One region of the Massilibacterium senegalense genome, then DNA from elsewhere that is predicted to be linked to it. Evidence: riboswitches for the same ligand, from Rfam matches in the RefSeq annotation. Region 1 holds a riboswitch; each other region holds the start of a gene.
The links. Region 1 has a riboswitch for thiamine pyrophosphate ahead of thiC (phosphomethylpyrimidine synthase ThiC). Riboswitches for the same ligand answer to the same signal wherever they lie in the genome.

Region 1 (6,393 bases):
GAATTTTTAGTTTTAGCAAAACCACAAGCAATTAAATTTCAATCTGTGCAACTAAAAACGTTATTTGATGAATTATTTGTGTTATATGATTCTCAATATATGTATTCGAACGTCAAAATGAATGTTATAATTGAAGACAATTTACCAAATGTTCGATGTGAACCAAACCAATTAAAGCAAGTATTAATTAATTTAATGAAAAATGCGATGGAAGCGATTCAAGAAAATGGGACGATTCAAATTCAAATTTCGGCTACTGGGAAGTGGATGGAGATTCAAGTGAAAGATGATGGGTGTGGAATACCAGCACACGTTTTAAAACAAGTGTATGATCCATTCTTTACTACGAAAGATGACGGAACAGGCCTTGGATTAATGGTAACACAGCGCATTATTGATAATCATCAAGGTCATTTAGAAATTATCAGTAAAGAAAAGGTAGGGACGACGGTAAAAATATTTTTACCAATTCTAACGGATGAGACGACAGTGTGACACTGTCGTCTTTTTTTGTAAGAAAAAAATCTTCCCTTTTCAAGGAGGCTAATTACCTATGCATAACAAACAATAAGAAGAATGGAGAAACGATGAATACCATCTATTACTTTTTTATTTTTTGGTACATAAACGGACTAATTTTAGTAGGCTTTAACGTATTACCACCGTGGTTATAATGGTCGAATGCTGTGTTTTTATATATTACCGGGGATACTATTATGAATTTATATGAAGAAAATTAGGAGTAAAGCTAGGGGATTTTTACAGCATTTTCGTTCTTTGTTTATCGATGTTTAGAGAATGGTTAGGGGTCGATATGGTATTTTATTCGAAAAGTATACATATGACGATGTGCTTGGATTGAAGTTATTTAATGTTCTGTTAACTATCAGATTTGCTGGTTGGTGGTGCTTGCAACGGGTCATGCAATTCTCTAAAACTATTGTCTATCTCCATTTCCCGATCCTTGTGGCGAATCATACAACGTACTCTCACTGGAACTCTTCTATTTTTCCATACAACGAATTAGGTGGACTTGTAGCAATACAAGGGGAAATTGTCGATGATGTGACATTGCTCGAGAAATAAAAAAGTGGGACATAAAGTAACGTTGCTTAATGTGACAAGGGGTATTACGTGTTATATGTACGATTCGAATCGAGAAATATGGGAAGGACTTGCAAAAAATGTGTACAGTGGGTTGAACCTCTCTATTTTGTTTGTTGTATCGTTCCCAATTTTTTATAGTGTTAGCTTTGTATTGCCGTTGTTTTTAGCGATGTACGGGATATTTACCGGAATCTTTTTCGCTATTCACAATTTGGTTGTAGCGGCTATTCGGTGACTTAGCGTCAAAACAATACGGTTTTTCCTTTTTGTATCAGCCATTACGTTACGAAATGCAGGATTAGAAGTAATTGTTTGTGAAAAAAATGCTCATTTTGGTGGACAAATGAGACCATATTAATTAGAAAAGTATGCGTTTGATTTTGGACCCAATATGATCACAATGCCAGAAGTATTTCAGCATGTGATTGCCCCAACAGGAGAAAATACTGATGATTATTTCCAATTTAAAAAATTATCGGTTCATACCTGAAATCAATTTGCAGACGGGTGTTCTTTCTCCTTTTCTTCGAACCATGAGACGATGAAAATAGATTCGGAGCGAGCGAATAGTATGATGCGTACGTAAAAGAAGTGAAACGAATCTATGATATTTCAAAACAGCATTTTTTATCACGTGTGTTTACGAGTATAATCGATTATGCATCGCCATCTTTAGGATTAGCGATGTTCATTTGAAACGATGTACCATTTTCATCAGCGATATTTTCAAGACCATCGCGTTATGAGACATACGTTGGTTCTTCTCTATATCAGATGCCAGCCACGTTTTCGATGATTGCCCACTTAGAACTAAATGATGGTGTGTATTATACGAAAGGTGGCAACGTATCGATTGTCAAAGAATTTGAACAATTAGCGTGAAAAATGGATGTAACGTTAATGGCAGAAGCCGGAGTGACGGAGTTCATCGTTCGAGAACGATGAGTAGAAGCAGGAAAATCGCATCTGGACAAGAAATTCAGTGTGACGCGGTTTTTGTGAATGGTGATGTGTTGGGTGCCTTTCCGAAAATGGTAAACGAACAACATCGTTCCATTTTTTCAGATGCTGTGAACACATATGGACCATTGATTTCTGCTTTTGTTAGTATGGTTGGGTTATCCAAACGGTTACCTTGCTGGCAGCATCATAATGTGTTTTTTTCTGATGATTACGTGCAAGAATTTATTGACTTATTTCAAACGAAAACATTTCGTAAGAAGCCAACAATCATGTGTACAACTCAGCAGTGACCGATGAAACAAAAGCATTCGTGGATGATTTATTCATTTTAGTGAATGCTCCGAGTATTACCTGTACACAAACCGAACAATATGAGAGGTATAAAGAACTTATTTATGCAAAAGTAGCAGATGACGGTTTTAATATTCGTCCGTTTATTGTAAAAGACAAAGTAGTGGGACCAGTTCAGATTGAACAAGATTACTATGCTTATGCAGGAGCCCTGTACGGTCCTTCTAGTAATACGCGGAAAACAAGTTTTTTTATCCAAGAAATAAAAGCAACGATTTAAAAATTGTTTATTTTGTCGGCGTTTCCACCAATCTGGGAGGTGGTTCGCCAATGGTGACAACAAGCGGATTACTCATTGCAAAGCACTTTCTGGAGAAAACTCTCTAAAAATGGAGTTTTTTTATTTTGTTGAAAATGCTCTTGCCTGTTTATTTGTATTAGTGTACTATTTGGTTAATACACTAATACAAGGGAGTGAGAAGTATGGCTGCTTGGTTTCAATCAGTTAAAAAAGATGCGTATTTATTACGAAAAGAGGCAATCATTATGGCAATCATTATTGTTAGTATGTTTGGTATTGGATTTGGCTTATTACAAACAATCTCAAAAGATATTTGGATGACGTTACAATTGTTTTTTACAACGGGAGTTTTATTTGTTGCATTGTCTTCCTTTCTAGTGAGTGCGATTCAATGGGAATGGAAATATGATGATGTTTGGTTGCAACAAGAACAATCTGCTTTTTTTCTTTTATCAAGTAAGTGGATGGCTAGTTTTCTCATTTGGCTGTTGTTATTTGTAAGTACCATTTTTTTATTTTCACCGTATCTAATGACTGATTTTCCGTTAGTTTCGTTTATCGTTGGAACCATTTTTTTAAGTGTAGTCGTATCGATTGTTGTACTGTTATGTACGCTCGTATATTACTACGGAAAAAGTCGGGCGAATGTTTGGGTGGAAGTGTTAACGCTTTTCTTGTTTTTCGGTAGTCTTGTGTTGATTGCAAAGTTATTGACGTTTCCTTTCTTTTGGGAAAGGGTGCTGCAAATTCCATATGGTGCGTCTTTTACGGTTGGTCCAGAGGATGAATCGTTTCAATTATTTTTGGCTGATGTTAGCGGTGACGCACTTTTACTAATTGGTCTTTTATTAATTATGTTTGTGAAAATAGCATGTTTTTTGTTAGATAAAAAAATAGAGGTGTCATGATGAAAGAGTTTGATACACAAAAGGCGATTTATTTGCAAATTTATGAATGGATTTGCAAACAAATGATTCAAGGAACGTATCGGCATGGTGAAAAACTGCCGTCTGTCAGGGAAATGGCACTCACTTGTGGAGTGAATCCAAATACGATTCAACGTGCGTATCGGGAATTAGAAGAGCATCATCTTGCGTTTACGAAACGCGGGCAAGGAACGTTTGTAACGGAAGAAGAAAGTGAGATTATCAAAATGAAAAACGAGATGATTACGACAGAACTGAACTTATTTATTGCTCAGATGAACGAGTTAGGTGTAACCGGAGAGGAACTAATTGAGCGGGTAAAACAAGCGATGAAAGAAGGTGGAAAGTAAGATGAAGGTGGAGAATGTATCAAAATGGTATAGCAAAAAGCGAGTACTAGAAAACTGTTCGTGGACCGTTCCGATGGGAGAAATCATTGGGCTTGTTGGCAAAAATGGAGTAGGAAAAACGACTTTGCTCCAACTAATGGCTGGTTTAAAGAAGCCAAATCAAGGGACGTTGTCGATTAATGGAAAAGCGATAGACAGAACGAGTGGTGCATCAGTTCGGTACGTTTCGAAAGAATCGTCTTTTTATCCATTTATGTCAGTAGAAAAATGGATCGACTATTATCGTTTGCAACATCCGAGCTTTAACGATGCAAAGTGGATGGAACTGAAGAAATGGATACCAATCGTTAAAGGACAAAGGATGGGGCAATGTTCGAAAGGGGAACAAAAGGTGATTAATCTTGCTTTAGCATTAGCGTGCGATGTTCCGTATTTATTATTAGATGAGCCCCTTTCTGGTTTAGACCAACATATTCGTCAAGCGTGGATCAATAGTATCATTGCGATATTCGAACCTGAGAAACAAACCATTATTATCGCTACCCATGACGTACTCGAGCTTGAACCATTGTTTGATTGTTTAGTATTGTTACGAGATGGAAAAATAGAAAAAAACGTTCGCGTAGAAAAGCTGCAAAATGACGGATATACGTGCGGTACATGGCTTCGTCAAGAACTCGCTCCATTAAAAAAAGAATTGTAGAAAAATAGGTCAAAAGATTGATTTCAAAAATATGGTTGCAAATGACTGTTATGAATGTTATGATGGTGGCGAAGTTAATATCGTGTACTACTAGGGGTGTCTATGAGTATAGACTGAGATTGAAACATGTTTGACGTTTCTAAACCCTTTGGACCTGATCTGGATCATACCAGCGTAGGAAAGTAGTGTAACAATAGACAATCGTCTATTTTACATTGGCGTCTATAAGCGGGTCTCATAAAATGAGGGTCGTTTTTTTTATGTATTCGCCTGGTATCCGCGGTCTCGGTAGTAGTCACATTAAATATAGGAGGCTACATAAACATGGAAAAAGAACAAATCATTCAACCGTTTCCAAGCAGTAAAAAAGTATATGTAAAAGGTTCGCGTGAAGACATTCAAGTTCCATTTCGTGAAATTGCACTTTCACCAACGGTCAATGACCAAGGTGAGACACCAAATGAGCCAATTCGTGTCTATGATACGAGCGGTGCGTATACCGATGAAAGTTGCGAGATTAATATTTATGAAGGGTTGACAAAATTACGTGCTTCTTGGATTGAAGAACGCGGGGATGTAGAACGTTATGAAGGTCGTAAAGTACTTCCGGTTGATAACGGATTTACGACAGAAGAACATTTAAAAAACACAGAAGAATTCAAATATTCAAACGAACATCCACTTCGTGCGAAAGCAGGAAAAAATGTAACCCAAATGCATTATGCAAAAAAAGGAATGATTACACCTGAAATAGAGTATATCGCCATTCGTGAAGGGATGGATCCTGAATTTGTTCGTTCAGAAGTTGCGGCAGGACGTGCGATTATTCCAGCAAATATTAACCACCCTGAAATAGAACCGATGATTATCGGGCGTAATTTCCATACGAAAATTAATGCAAACATTGGAAACTCAGCTGTAACGTCATCTATTTTTGAAGAAGTAGAAAAAATGACATGGGCAGTACGTTGGGGCTCTGATACGATTATGGATTTATCAACAGGTAAAAATATTCATACAACACGTGAATGGATTATTCGTAACTCTCCAGTTCCTGTAGGGACAGTACCGATTTATCAAGCATTAGAAAAAGTAAACGGGGTAGCAGAAGACCTTTCGTGGGAAGTGTACCGTGATACGTTAATTGAACAGGCAGAGCAGGGTGTGGACTACTTTACCATTCATGCTGGTGTGTTAATGCGTTATATTCCGATGACAACGGCACGTACAACAGGAATTGTATCACGCGGTGGTTCGATTATGGCTGCTTGGTGTTTAGCACATCACGAAGAAAATTTCTTATACACTCACTTTGAAGATATTTGTGACATTTTAAAACAGTACGATATTTCTGTTTCACTAGGTGACGGGTTACGTCCAGGTTCTATTGCGGATGCAAACGATGAAGCGCAATTTGCAGAATTACGTACATTAGGAGAATTAACAGAAATCGCATGGAAACATGACGTACAAGTGATGATTGAAGGTCCAGGTCACGTACCTATGCATAAAATTAAAGAAAATATCGACTTAGAACGTGAAATTTGTCACGATGCACCGTTCTATACATTAGGTCCATTAACAACAGACATCGCACCAGGCTATGACCATATTACATCTGCTATTGGAGCAGCAATGATTGCTTGGCACGGCACTGCTATGCTTTGTTACGTAACACCGAAAGAACATTTAGGATTACCAAATAAACATGATGTACGCGAAGGGGTTATTGCATATAAAATCGCAGCGCAT
Region 2 (6,393 bases), 790 kb from region 1:
TTGGGAAAGGTAGAAATGTGATTGTTATTTCGATGGAGTCTACACAAAGTATGGTTATTGATCGTACAATTGATGGACAAGAAGTGACACCATTTGTGAATAGTTTAATCCGTGATTCTGACACACTGTACTTTGATAATTTTTATCATCAAACAGGGCAAGGGAAAACAAGTGATGCAGAGTTTATGTTAGAAAACTCTTTATATCCAATGCCTCGTGGGGCAGTTTTCTTTACACACGGACAAAATAAATATTATGCGACACCAACTATTTTAAAAGATTACGGATACTATTCTGCTACCCTTCATGCAAACGGAAAAAGTTTTTGGAACCGAAATGTCATGTATGATTCATTAGGCTACGATCATTTCTTTAGTGACGAAGAATATGATGTTACGGACGAAAATAGTGTGAACTGGGGAATGAAAGATATTCCGTTTTTTGAACAATCAGTGGAACACTTAAAAACATTAAAACAACCGTTTTATACAAAATTTATTACATTAACAAACCACCATCCGTTTTATTATGATCCAGAAGATCAACTGATTCCGGAATACACAACGGAAGATGGAGTAGTAAATCGTTATTTCACAACGGTTCGTTACACAGATGAAGCCATAAAAATTTTCTTTGAAAAATTAAAAGAAGCTGGGCTATATGACAATTCCATTATTGTCATTTACGGGGATCATTACGGCATTTCGGAAAACCATAATAAAGCAATGGCTGAAATTTTAGGGCATGAAATTACACCAGTAGACAGTGCGCAATTGCAACGTGTTCCATTTATTGTGCATATTCCAGGTTCTAATAAAGGACAAATTGTTCATACGGTAGGTGGGCAAATTGATATGCGTCCAACAATCATGAACTTATTAGGTGTAGATACAAAAAATGAAATTCAATTTGGTTCTGATTTACTTTCTCCAGAGCATGATTCATTTGTTGCTTTCCGTGATGGCAGTGTAGTGACAGACGAACTTGTTTACACACAAAATCATTGTTACGATAAAGAGAGTAAATTACAAATTGAAGATGCAAAGTGTACACCATTTATAGAAAAAGCAAATGAACAACTTGCATTATCTGATAAAGTTATTTACGGTGATTTACTTCGTTTCTACGATCGTAATAAACAAAATGATAATGAATAAAAAGAGTCGTAAAGCTTGTCTTTACGACTTTTTTTTATTTTGTTTCATAGATTAAAAGCAATGACAGGTTTTATCTAAGAAAAAGATTGGAGGGAAGGATGGTGTCTTTTGAGCAAGCGTTGTCTTCTTATCAGCATTTTTTTAACCTTCCTAGTTTTCTATTAGAAGATGCATACAAGCAACAAAAAAAGTGGGCTATTCCTGGGTATATTCCAAAAAAAATCGTAAAACGAGAACAGCTAGAGGAAGCGGTCGAGAAATATCACCAACATCCTGACTGGTTTTGTCGACATAATAAAGTAGATGAAACATATTGGAATATTTTAATGCCCGTTTCTAAAAGAATGATGAAAACAAAGCAACCATATCATTCAAAAATTTGCGAAAAACATATTCAATTTTTATGTACTGCTTTTCCGTTTGTTCAAAAAAAAGTGATTGGTTACTCTCGGTTAAATAATCCCATCTATGAACTGAAAATCGGAAGAGGGAAACGCACTGTACATTTTAATGCGTCCTTCCATGCGAATGAATGGATAACATCTGCTCTTTTGATGAATGCTGTAAAAGAATATGTGTTTCAGTTAATCGATTACGAACAATGGAAAGAAAAAAACATGCGTGTATTATATGAAGAGATAGTAGTTTCAATCGTTCCAATGGTTAATCCTGATGGGGTTGATTTAGTCATAAAAGGGTTGCCAGCTGCCGGTCCTTTTCAATCGTATGTTTCTTATGTCAATAATGGAGTCGATACTTTTTCTCATTGGAAAGCTAATATTTGTGGGGTTGATTTAAATAATCAGTATCCGTCATGTTGGGAAAAAGAACAATACAGAAAACCGAAACATCCTGCTCCTAGAGACTTTCCAGGTTATTCCCCCCTATCGGAGCCAGAATCGATTGCAATGGCTAAACTTGTGGAACAAGAACAAGTTGATCGGTTAGTTGCGTTCCATTCGCAAGGAGAAGAATTTTATTATGGATATTTAGGACATGAACCTGAAGAGTCCACAAGGATAGCAGCGGAAATAGAACGTGCAAGTGGATATAAAGCAGTGAAAACAATCGATAGTTATGCGGGGTTTCGTGATTGGTTTATTCATCACTATAGACGTCCTGGTTTTACGATTGAAGTAGGCCGTGGGGAAAATCCGTTACCTTTAGACGATTTTGATAAAATGGCCGCAGAGACTTTCAAGATATTTTTAGCGAGTCTTGGTCTGTTTAGTTGAAAGATTCGTTTTTTTTTGTCATAATGAATGTAATATAACAGAAAGTAGACTAGGGGTGCCAATATGGCTGAGAGAGGGAAACTTCAACTCTATGAACCTGAACTGGTTAACACCAGCGTAGGGAAGTCGACTGATAGCATATATTAGCCGTTAAAAAACCTACGTTTGTTTTTTAACGGCTTTTTTATTTGAGATAGGAGGCTCATCGGATGAAGGAATTTAAACTTTATGCGATTACTGGTGAACAATTTCACCCGAATCGTCCATTGGTAGAAGTAATGGAAGAAGCAATTCGTGGGGGAGCAGATTTTATTCAATTACGTGATAAAAATAGCTCCAAAAAAGAGGTGTATGAAAAAGCATTGCAGTTACGCGCATTAACCGAAAAATACGAGGTACCTTTTGTGATTAACGATTATGTCGATGTTGCATTAGCAGTTGATGCAGACGGGGTTCATTTAGGACAAGAGGATTTACCACTTCAAGTAGCAAGAAAAATTTTAGGACCTAATAAAATTATTGGAATCTCAACGCATCGCATCGAAGAAGCTCGCGAAGCACAACAAAACGGAGCGGATTATATTGGAGTAGGTCCAATTTTTCCTACTAAAAGTAAAGTTGATGTAGTAGATCCGGTAACAACAAAATATATTGAAGAAGTAGTGAAAGAAATTACGATTCCGTTTGTTGCCATTGGAGGCATTAAACTTCATAACGTAGACCAAGTGTTACGTGCAGGAGCAACAAGAATTTGTGCGATTAGTGAAATTGTCGAAAGTAAAAATGTAACGAAAACATGTGAACAATTTATCCAAAAAATAGACGCATATGAAAAATAGGAGATGTGAACAGTGAAAAAGAAAGATGATCTTGTCGTTGGTGGTAAAACATTACAATCTCGTTTTTTTCTAGGGACAGGTCGTTATCCGAACCCTTTTATTCAAAATGAAGCGATTCGTGCAGCGGAAGCAGACGTGTTAACCTTTGCTATTCGACGTGTCAATTTAGAACATCCCGATGAAGATGCCATTTTACAACACTTTGAAAAAGAATTTGTTTACTTGCCGAATACTTCTGGAGCAAAAACTGCTGATGAAGCGATTCGTATTGCTAGATTAGCGAAAGCGAGTGGACTAAGCGATTGGGTAAAAGTGGAAATTAGTGTGCATGAAAAAACATTGCTCCCAGACCCGATTGAAACATTAAAAGCAACGGAACAATTAGCAAAAGAAGGATTTCATGTTTTTGCTTACACAAGTGATGATCCTGTTCTTTGTAAACGCTTAGAAGAAGCAGGAGCAGCAGCGGTGATGCCAGGAGCGGCACCAATTGGAACAGGACTTGGTTTATTAAATCCTTATAACTTATCGTTAATTATCGAAGAAGCCAATGTCCCCATCATTATTGATGCAGGTATCGGTTCAGCAAAAGATGTGTGCCATGCAATGGAACTAGGAGCAGATGCTGTTTTATTAAATACAGCAGTAGCAAAGGCAAAAGATCCCGTACAAATGGCATTAGCAATGAAATACGCGATTGAAGCTGGACGTTCGTCGTACTTAGCTGGAAGAATTCCGAAAAAGAAATATGCAACTGCTAGTAGCCCGTTAACAGATACATTATAAGGAAAAGAGTGATTATGGAAATGTCAAAGGAAATCATTGTCATTGGTGGTGGGGTCATTGGCCTTGCGATTTCATTTGAATTACAAAGAAGGGGTCATCATGTAACGATTTTAGAAAAAGTAGAATGTGGTGGTCAAGCATCGGGTGCAGCAGCTGGGATGCTTGCTCCTTTTTCAGAAATTGCAGAAGATCCAGATGATTTTTTTTTACTTTGTTTAAAAAGTTTACAACATTATAAGCAATGGGTGACAGATGTAAAAGAAATTTCTAAACAAGAATTTGAATATACAGAATGTGGTAGTTATTATGTTTATTTTCATGAAGCTGATGAATTAGCTTTAGAACAACGCGCGGAGTGGCAAAATAAATTTGGCGCTCAAGCAACATTCGTTAGCAAAGAAGCATTAGAACAAATAGAACCGAATGTATCAAAAGAAATTTTAGGTGCCTTACATTATCCAACCGAAGCGCACGTGTATGCTCCTGATTATGTAAAAGCACTAGAAAAAGCGAATCGGATGCTCGGTGTTCAAATTGTGGAACAATGTGGTGATTTGACAATTCAAGAATTAGAGAACGAAATAATCGTTTCCAATGGTACGAATACGTGGAAAAGTGATGAATTAATCATGGCCACTGGAGCATGGTCTTCAGAATGGGAAGAGGTATTTCAAATTCGCATTCCAGTTTTTCCAATTCGGGGGCAAATTTGTGCGTATGATTTCCAAGGTGAACATCAAGTGAACCATCTCATTTTTTCAAGTCAAAGTTACTTAACACCGAAAGCGAACGGTACGCTCGTTTGTGGCGCAAGTGAAGACGTAGCTGGTTTTAGTACGGAAATAACGGAAAAAGGGGTAGGACGTTTAATTCGTTGGAGTGAAAAAATGTTTCCGAACTTGCAAAACATGGAACCATTTCATCGTTGGGCAGGATTACGTCCTGCTACACAAGATGGATTTCCACTTTTAGGTAGATTGGATGGTTTTCCGCGCGTTCATCTAGCTGTTGGTCATTACCGCAATGGGATTTTACTTAGCCCTATTACAGCATGGATGATTGCTGATGAACTAGAAGGAAAAACATCTCACGTCCCATTTACATATTTTAAACCTGAAAGATTTTCATAAGGAGGAATGAAACATGATTAAAAAGGCATTGACGATTGCGGGAAGTGATTCTGGGGGCGGCGCAGGAATACAAGCAGATATTAAAACATTTCAAGAACGAGATACATTTGGAATGAGTGTGATTACGGCAATTACTGTTCAGAATACACTTGGTGTTCACGGAGTGTACCCTATGTCGTTAGAAGCGATTGAAAAACAAATGGATGCTGTTTTAAGCGATATCGGTTGTGATGCGGTGAAAACAGGGATGCTTTTTTCAGAAGAAATTATCGAACTTGTTAGTGAGAAAATGAAGCAATATGACTTAAAAAATTATGTGTTAGATCCGGTAATGATTGCGAAAGGCGGAGCACCGTTATTAAAACAAAGTGCGATGAATGCGTTAAAAGAAAAATTATTACCATTAGCTACAGTCGTTACACCAAATTTGCCAGAGGCGTGTGAAATTTTACATATATCTTCTATTGAAACGATGGAAGATATGAAAGAAGCAGCAAAACGCATTTTTGATTTAGGTCCTAAAAGTGTTTTAATGAAAGGCGGCCATTTATCTAGTGATGAATCGTTTGATGTGCTTTATGATGGCGTAGATTTTGTTGTTTTACCAGCCAAACGTATTGCAACAAAACATACACACGGAACAGGATGTACGTATTCAGCTGCTATTTGTGCAGAGTTAGCAAAAGGACATGATATTCAATCTGCTGTCCAAACAGGAAAAGCGTTTATTACGGCAGCTATTTCAGAAAGCTTACAGATTGGACATGGTATTGGTCCAACGAATCACGCAGCATATCGTCATCAAAAATAACGTTTTCATAAAAAAAACTATCAATGGATATCCATTGATAGTTTTTTTGTTAAATAAGACTTAAAAATGTTGCAACTGTAAACCATCCGAAAACTCCGACTGTTAAAACAGAGAAAAAGACAGCTAATCCGTTGCGCTTTTTTCCTTCACGAACAATTGCCATTAAAGCTAAAATTGTTACTAATGCAAAAATGACGACAAGGCCCATTTGACCCATATGCCAATCCCCCTTTACTAAAAAACATTCAATCTGCTCTTAAAAACAGACATATACTATCACATAGCAAATGTAGTATAAAAAATAAGGACTACTTCTTATTGTACTCATTTTTTGTTCGTTTGTCGAGATTGTCTATCAATGGATTTTCATTTTCGTTTGAAAATTTTACTCTTCGTTCTCAATGCTTCTAATTGATCCTATCTCCGCCTTTTTGA
Region 3 (6,393 bases), 1.3 Mb from region 1:
CAATTGTTGCTAAAATACCGTACACGACATTAATCATATTTTCTTCTAAAAGACGAGAACCGTATCCACCGATAAAACTACCTAATAAAATTGCGGTACCCATATAAATAATTAATTTTTTATTTAAATATCCACCTTTACGATATGCCCATACACCACCAATTGTTGCGAAAAATACTTGGATGGCACTAATACCTGATACTTCATGGGCAGTAAATGCTGTAAATCCTAAAAGTGGTGGAATATACAACAACATCGGATATTTAATAATGGATCCTCCAATACCGACCATTCCTGAAATGAACGATCCAACAAATCCAATCATAAAGATTAGTACAATAAAGCCTATATCCATGTTTTCACCCCTTCTTCATACCTTATTGGGTATATTTATTTTGATAAAAAAACGGCGTAATCAATACCCCTACATGTATATTATTCTACTCATGTAAAATTGTCAACCATTAAATTTTATTTTTCATTTTCACGATTAGACTCTAATTTATCATCGTTATACACATAAGGAGTGTACGTTTATCGTTTCCGCTCCCCTCATTTCATATACAGTCTGAATAGATGACGGGGTATATTTTTACTAAAAAAAGTTGAAGCAACAAGAAGTTGACTTCAACTTTTACCATTAATCCATTACTAATCCGCGATCGACTACTAAGTTCTGACCAGTAACCGCACGAGCCCATGGGGAAGCAAAAAACAGAACCGCTTGCGCTAAGTCTTCCGGTGTCGTTACTTGTTGCATCGGTGTACTTTGACGAATCAATTCAAACACTTCATCCGTTGTGGCACGGCTTGCATCTGTCGTTTTTAATAATCCACCTGATACCATGTTCATCGTAATATTATGTGGACCTAAATCACGAGCCATGTTTCTTGTAAACCCAAGTAATGCTGCTTTTCCTGTTGTATACTCATGATATGGAACGACTGGATTTTGGAATAAATTTGTCCCAATGTTAATAATCCGACCAAATTTTTGTTCCTTCATTCCTGCTAATGCAGCCTTCGTTGTATTTAATGCAGCTTTTACGCTACCTTCAAATTGCCCTAAATATTGTTCCCATTCAATTTCTTCGGCATTTTTTTGATTAATTGGATCAAATTTAAAATTCACTAACGCATTATTTACTACCGTAGATACTGGTTGGTTAAAATAGTTTGCAGCTTTTTCAAACATTGTTTGTACGTCCTGTGGATGACGAACATCCGCTTGAATAGCAACAGCCTTTTCGCTACCAATTTCAGATGCTAGTTGTTCCGCTGCTTCTTGACTGCTGAAATAGTTGATAACGACTTTAGCCCCTTCTTCCGCAAATGCTTTCGTAATTTCTTTCCCTAACCCGCGTGCTCCGCCTGTCACTAATACTACTTGTTCTGTTAGTTTCATTTTTTTGCTCCTCCCACATCAAAAAAGACCACTTTCAACAAATGAAAGTGGTCTAATAATCTAATCAAGATGATTTACTTTACCACTTCCCTACGCTAGTATGACCTAGATCAGGTTCCAAGGGTCGGACATATCCTCTCAGCTACAAGCTCCCCTAGTGATTGCATGATGTTTTTCTTTTAGTATAGCACTTCTTACTCATAAAAAACAAAACGTTCACTTAATGTTAGCATATCCTCTAATGTTAATGACTCATCTTCAAAATCAATCGAATACACTAGTTCTTCTTCTACCCACGATAAATTACGAATTTGATCATCCATCATTTCCCCTTTTTTCCCTCTAACAGTCACCTCTTTTAATCCAAGGGACTCTTCTAATGCTTCTGTCTTTTCAAAAAAAGTCATCGTAAAATAAGGGGCATTATTTTTAAAATAGTAAATACTAATTTCTGTTATTTCTTCACCATCAAGTGTCATTTCAAACTTTTCTATTTTTTCCATTGATATGGAAGATTCATTCGGTAAATATAAAAAGGGATAACCAATTGCTTTCTTTGCTTCGGCTAACGTTACATCTTGATAAGACATCGTGTCTTCCATTTTTTTGAACACGACATCTTTTGGGACTTTTAAGACGAATAACTTTTCATTAAGCATTGGGGAATAATTAATCATTTTTACTTCATATTTGACATTTATATCTCCCATTGAAGCTTCCAGTTTTAAAGGCAACCATGTTTTTTGATCAATCCATAATTGTTGTTCTTGATACAACGTTCCTTCTTTTTTTGGTTCCGCCTTTATTTTATATGTTTGTCTTTTCGCTACTTTTTCTTCCCCTAATATGTTAATTTCATGTGTTTTTTGCAACGTAATTAACGTATCCATGGCACGCTGAGCAAAAAAAACATCGGACTCTTGCATGTAATCGACACCATCAATCGTTAACACTTCTTTATTTTTTACATCATAATAGTACGTTGTTTCTCCGTCAAAAATATAAATCGAATCTTTCTTTCCTTTTTGGTATACTTCCATTCGATTTTTATGCGTATCTTTTTCATACCACGACTTGATAGTATATTCTTCTTTTTTCTTCGGTTCTTTGGTGACCATCTCTACTTCCATATAATAAGAATGATGCTCTTTTTTTTCATCTAATCCTTTTTGAAACAAGTCTGCTGTTGTCACCTTGGAGTTCGAACAAGACATAAGTAAAAAGATCACCCATAAGCTTATAAATATTAGTATTTTTTTCAATTAGTCGTCACACTCCACTTGATTTTCTATCCAACAAGCAACAATTGTTCCTTCTTCATTATTAGAAAACATTTTAATTTTTCCGTGATGTTTGTCGACAATCATTTTCGCAATGCTTAATCCTAATCCAGAACTACGTGCATGTTGTTTCGTCCGCGCTTCATCTAACTGTACGAATGGCTTAAACATCATGTCTATTTTTTCTTTCGGTACTCCTTCCCCTTCATTTTGAACTAAAATTAATACGCCTCCTCGGCGCCATTCATTCAATTCATCATAAAAAGAAGGAAATACCCAATCTGGTAATGGACGTTTATCCGAAACGAAACAAAGTCCAATCTGCCCATTTTCTTTTAAATGTTGCATCGCATTCCCCATTAAATTATCGATCAGACGAATCATTTGTTTCGCATTCACCTTATATTCTCCACACACATCTATCGTGTAACAAAACGTACCCTGTTTTCGTTCTACACACTCTTCATACCCATCTGCTAACATCTCAAAAAACTCTTCACCGTCTACTTGTACTAACTCTACTTTATATTGCGAAGATTGAAGCAACGTATAAGTCGTTAAATCATCAATCATTTGTTTCATGTAATCAATTTTTTCAAAAATAATCTTCGCATACTCCCCGCGTTCTTTAGAAGAAAGTAAATGATAATCAAAAAATAATGATTCATTATAAGCTCGAATAGAAGTAAGTGGTGTCTTTAAATCATGCGAAAGAGAAGCAGTCATATATTCTTTTTCTCGTTGTTCTTTTTCTACTAGTTTACCTGCTTGGTCAATTTGTTCCCGCATTTTTGTAAAATGTTGAAACAATTCGCCAATTTCATCTTTTCGGTTGTATTGAACATTTGGAATTGGTTGTTTATTTGCAAATGCCGTCATTTGTTTCATTAATCCATTTAACGGACGATTTAATCGACGATGTAAAAAATATAAAACAGTGCTGAACATAATCAAGATAAATAAAACAAAAATAGAAACAACAAAAACAGTTCGATTTTGTACGCCTTTCAACCATTGTTCTCTCGCTACTGTCACTTCATAAATCCCGACAATTTGGTCTTGTTTTAAAACTGGTTTTTTAACCGAATAAGAATAATAACTAATCGTGTCTTTATACAAATCACGGTATAACTCTTCATAGTTTAAACGAGTAATTCCTGTCGTTAACCATTGATTTTTTGTCGAGGAGTAAACCTGTACTCCATCTGCACGATATAACGTAATTTTCATCTTTTCATCAGCTAATTTATCTATTTCTTTATAGCTTGTAGCAGGGTTTAATTTGTATAATTCCGGATTTTGTAACATGGGATCGATTTTGCTGATTTTATTACTGAGTGTTAAAAGATCTAAAAAACCTTGTTTTTCATCATAATGATTAATCATATAAAAAAGACCATATCCTGCTACAATCGGTAAGAAAATAACAAATAAATAGGAAAAAATAAGCCATGTTTTAATTTTCACGAAAGTCTCTCCCCGATAAACCGATACCCTGTCCCCCAAATAGTTTGAATAAACTTAGGTTTTTTACTATTTTCTTTTAGTTTTGTTCGCAAGCTTTTAACATGAACGGTAACCGTATTATTTCCCATTTCGTCTGTTTGTTGCCATACATGCTCATACAATTCTTGCTTTGAAAACACTTGTTGGGGATTTTTTGCTAATAAAAATAACAATGCTTTTTCTTTTTGGGTAAGTAAAATTTCTTCTTCCCCCATCCATACTTGCTTTGTCTTTGCATCGATTGCTAAACCGTGTTGAAAACGAACAATCGAATCGGTTACTTTTTTATTTGTATATCGTTCATACCGTCTAATTTGCGATTTGATTCGAGCTGCTAACTCTACTAAACTAAATGGCTTCGTTAAATAATCATCCGCCCCTATGTTTAATCCTTTTACCTTTGCTTCATCTTCTTGCCGTGCGCTCGCAATAATAATGGGTACATCGCTTGCAAGACGTATGTTTTTACAAAGTGTAAACCCATCCATTTTCGGCAACATTAAATCCACAATTATTAAATGATATTGCTCGTATTGAAAATCCTCCCATCCTTCAAGCCCGGTTGACGCCCATGTAACAATGTAACCTTGGCGCGATAAATGGTCTCGTATAATTCGAGCAATTTCTTGATCATCTTCTACTAATAAAATTTTCAATTCAGACATGTAACATCCTCCTCGTCTAGCTCTTATTATAAAAGGAAACAAGCAGAAACGAAAAATTTAATCCTTTTTTAACAGAAAAATGGCGTAGCAGTTCTTTTCGCTTTTATGTCGATTCATGATATACTAACGGTAAAATTAGAGGTGCCAACTGGCTGAAACAGGTGTTTCTGAACCTTTTGAACCTGATTCGAATCATACCGGCGGAGGAAAGTTTAAACAACTATTCCTACGCTTTTACAGAATAATTTAAAGGAGGGATGATGATGGAAGTATATATTAACGGACAATTAAAAACATTACCCGAGGAAGCAAAGACGATTCAAGATGTCGTTCGTCATTTTGATTTAGAACATAAACATGTCATCATTGAACATAATCAATCCATCATTCAAAAAGAAGCATACCCACTTACGACTTTATCTGATCGTGACGCTATTGAAATCGTCCACTTTGTCGGAGGTGGGTGAACCGTATGATAGAAGAACGGTATTCGAGACAAATACGCTTTACACAAATCGGAAAGTCTGGACAAAAAAAATTACAAAATAGTCACGTCCTTATTATTGGAGCAGGTGCACTCGGTTCTAGTTCTTCCGAAATGTTAGCACGTGCAGGCGTTGGTACGATTTCTATTTTAGACCGTGATTATGTGGATTGGAGTAATCTACAACGCCAAACGCTTTATACAGAAAAAGATGTCATCGAAACATTACCAAAAGCAATTGCTGCTAAACGTACGTTAGAAGCAATTAATTCACATATTACAGTGCATAGTTACGTCATCGATGCGACACCCGAAACAATCGAACCGCTTCTTTCTGACGTAGACATGATGTTAGACGCAACGGATAATTTTGAAACACGTTTTATGATTAACGATTTATCAATCAAATATAACATTCCATGGATTTACGGAGCTTGTGTCGGTAGTTACGGCATGACACACACCATTATTCCAGGAGAAACACCATGTTTATCTTGTTTAATGGAACAATTTTCTCCCGGTAATCAAACGGAAACATGTGATACAGTTGGTATTATTAGTCCCGCTGTTCATATCGTTACTGCACAACAAGTAACCGAAACATTAAAATATTTAGTCGGTGCAAAAGAAGCAATGCGCACTTCTGTTTTTTCGTTTAATGTGTGGAAAAATGAATATGTCAACATGAATGTAAAAAATTTAAAACGAACAGATTGTCCGACATGTGGAAAACATACATATCCTTATTTACAAATGAAACATTTAACGAAAACAGAAGCACTTTGTGGTAGAAATACAGTTCAAATTCGTCCACCACAAGCAATAGAACGAGATTTACCTGCCTTAGCGCAAATGTTTGAATCACTTCAGTACGACGTTCAAAAAAATCCGTTTTTAATTTCGGTAGAATTAGAAAAATATCGAATTGTTGCTTTTAAAGATGGCCGCGTGTTAATTCACGGAACGAACGATGTAGTAGAAGCAAAAACGGTCTATGCACATTATTTTGGATGATTACGGTTTTTGTTTGAAACAGGATACAATTTCTAAATC

Region 2: linked by a shared signal. The riboswitch ahead of thiE (thiamine phosphate synthase) and the one ahead of thiC (phosphomethylpyrimidine synthase ThiC) in region 1 are both predicted to bind thiamine pyrophosphate.
Region 3: linked by a shared signal. The riboswitch ahead of BN1372_RS10925 (3-oxoacyl-ACP reductase) and the one ahead of thiC (phosphomethylpyrimidine synthase ThiC) in region 1 are both predicted to bind thiamine pyrophosphate.

What each region holds. Positions count from the first base shown of each region.
Region 1 is NZ_LN831786.1:247,053-253,445, forward strand. Features, by position in the region: gene BN1372_RS04610 (PAS domain S-box protein) at 1-495, shown strand, start outside; gene BN1372_RS04615 (hypothetical protein) at 799-1,086, shown strand; gene BN1372_RS04620 (hypothetical protein) at 1,091-1,342, shown strand; gene BN1372_RS14920 (hypothetical protein) at 2,139-2,360, shown strand; gene BN1372_RS14925 (hypothetical protein) at 2,342-2,641, shown strand; gene BN1372_RS04635 (hypothetical protein) at 2,845-3,570, shown strand; gene BN1372_RS04640 (GntR family transcriptional regulator) at 3,570-3,938, shown strand; gene BN1372_RS04645 (ATP-binding cassette domain-containing protein) at 3,940-4,641, shown strand; TPP riboswitch at 4,724-4,839, shown strand; gene thiC (phosphomethylpyrimidine synthase ThiC) at 4,966-6,393, shown strand, end outside.
Region 2 is NZ_LN831786.1:1,041,664-1,048,056, reverse strand. Features, by position in the region: gene BN1372_RS08650 (LTA synthase family protein) at 1-1,157, shown strand, start outside; gene BN1372_RS08645 (M14 family metallopeptidase) at 1,256-2,392, shown strand; TPP riboswitch at 2,434-2,533, shown strand; gene thiE (thiamine phosphate synthase) at 2,602-3,231, shown strand; gene BN1372_RS08635 (thiazole synthase) at 3,244-4,017, shown strand; gene thiO (glycine oxidase ThiO) at 4,032-5,147, shown strand; gene thiD (bifunctional hydroxymethylpyrimidine kinase/phosphomethylpyrimidine kinase) at 5,161-5,958, shown strand; gene BN1372_RS14665 (DUF2759 family protein) at 6,008-6,166, opposite strand.
Region 3 is NZ_LN831786.1:1,524,105-1,530,497, forward strand. Features, by position in the region: gene BN1372_RS10920 (sulfite exporter TauE/SafE family protein) at 1-355, opposite strand, end outside; gene BN1372_RS10925 (3-oxoacyl-ACP reductase) at 641-1,405, opposite strand; TPP riboswitch at 1,476-1,571, opposite strand; gene BN1372_RS10930 (LolA family protein) at 1,600-2,619, opposite strand; gene BN1372_RS10935 (HAMP domain-containing sensor histidine kinase) at 2,668-4,152, opposite strand; gene BN1372_RS10940 (response regulator transcription factor) at 4,149-4,856, opposite strand; gene thiS (sulfur carrier protein ThiS) at 5,120-5,323, shown strand; gene BN1372_RS10950 (ThiF family adenylyltransferase) at 5,332-6,354, shown strand.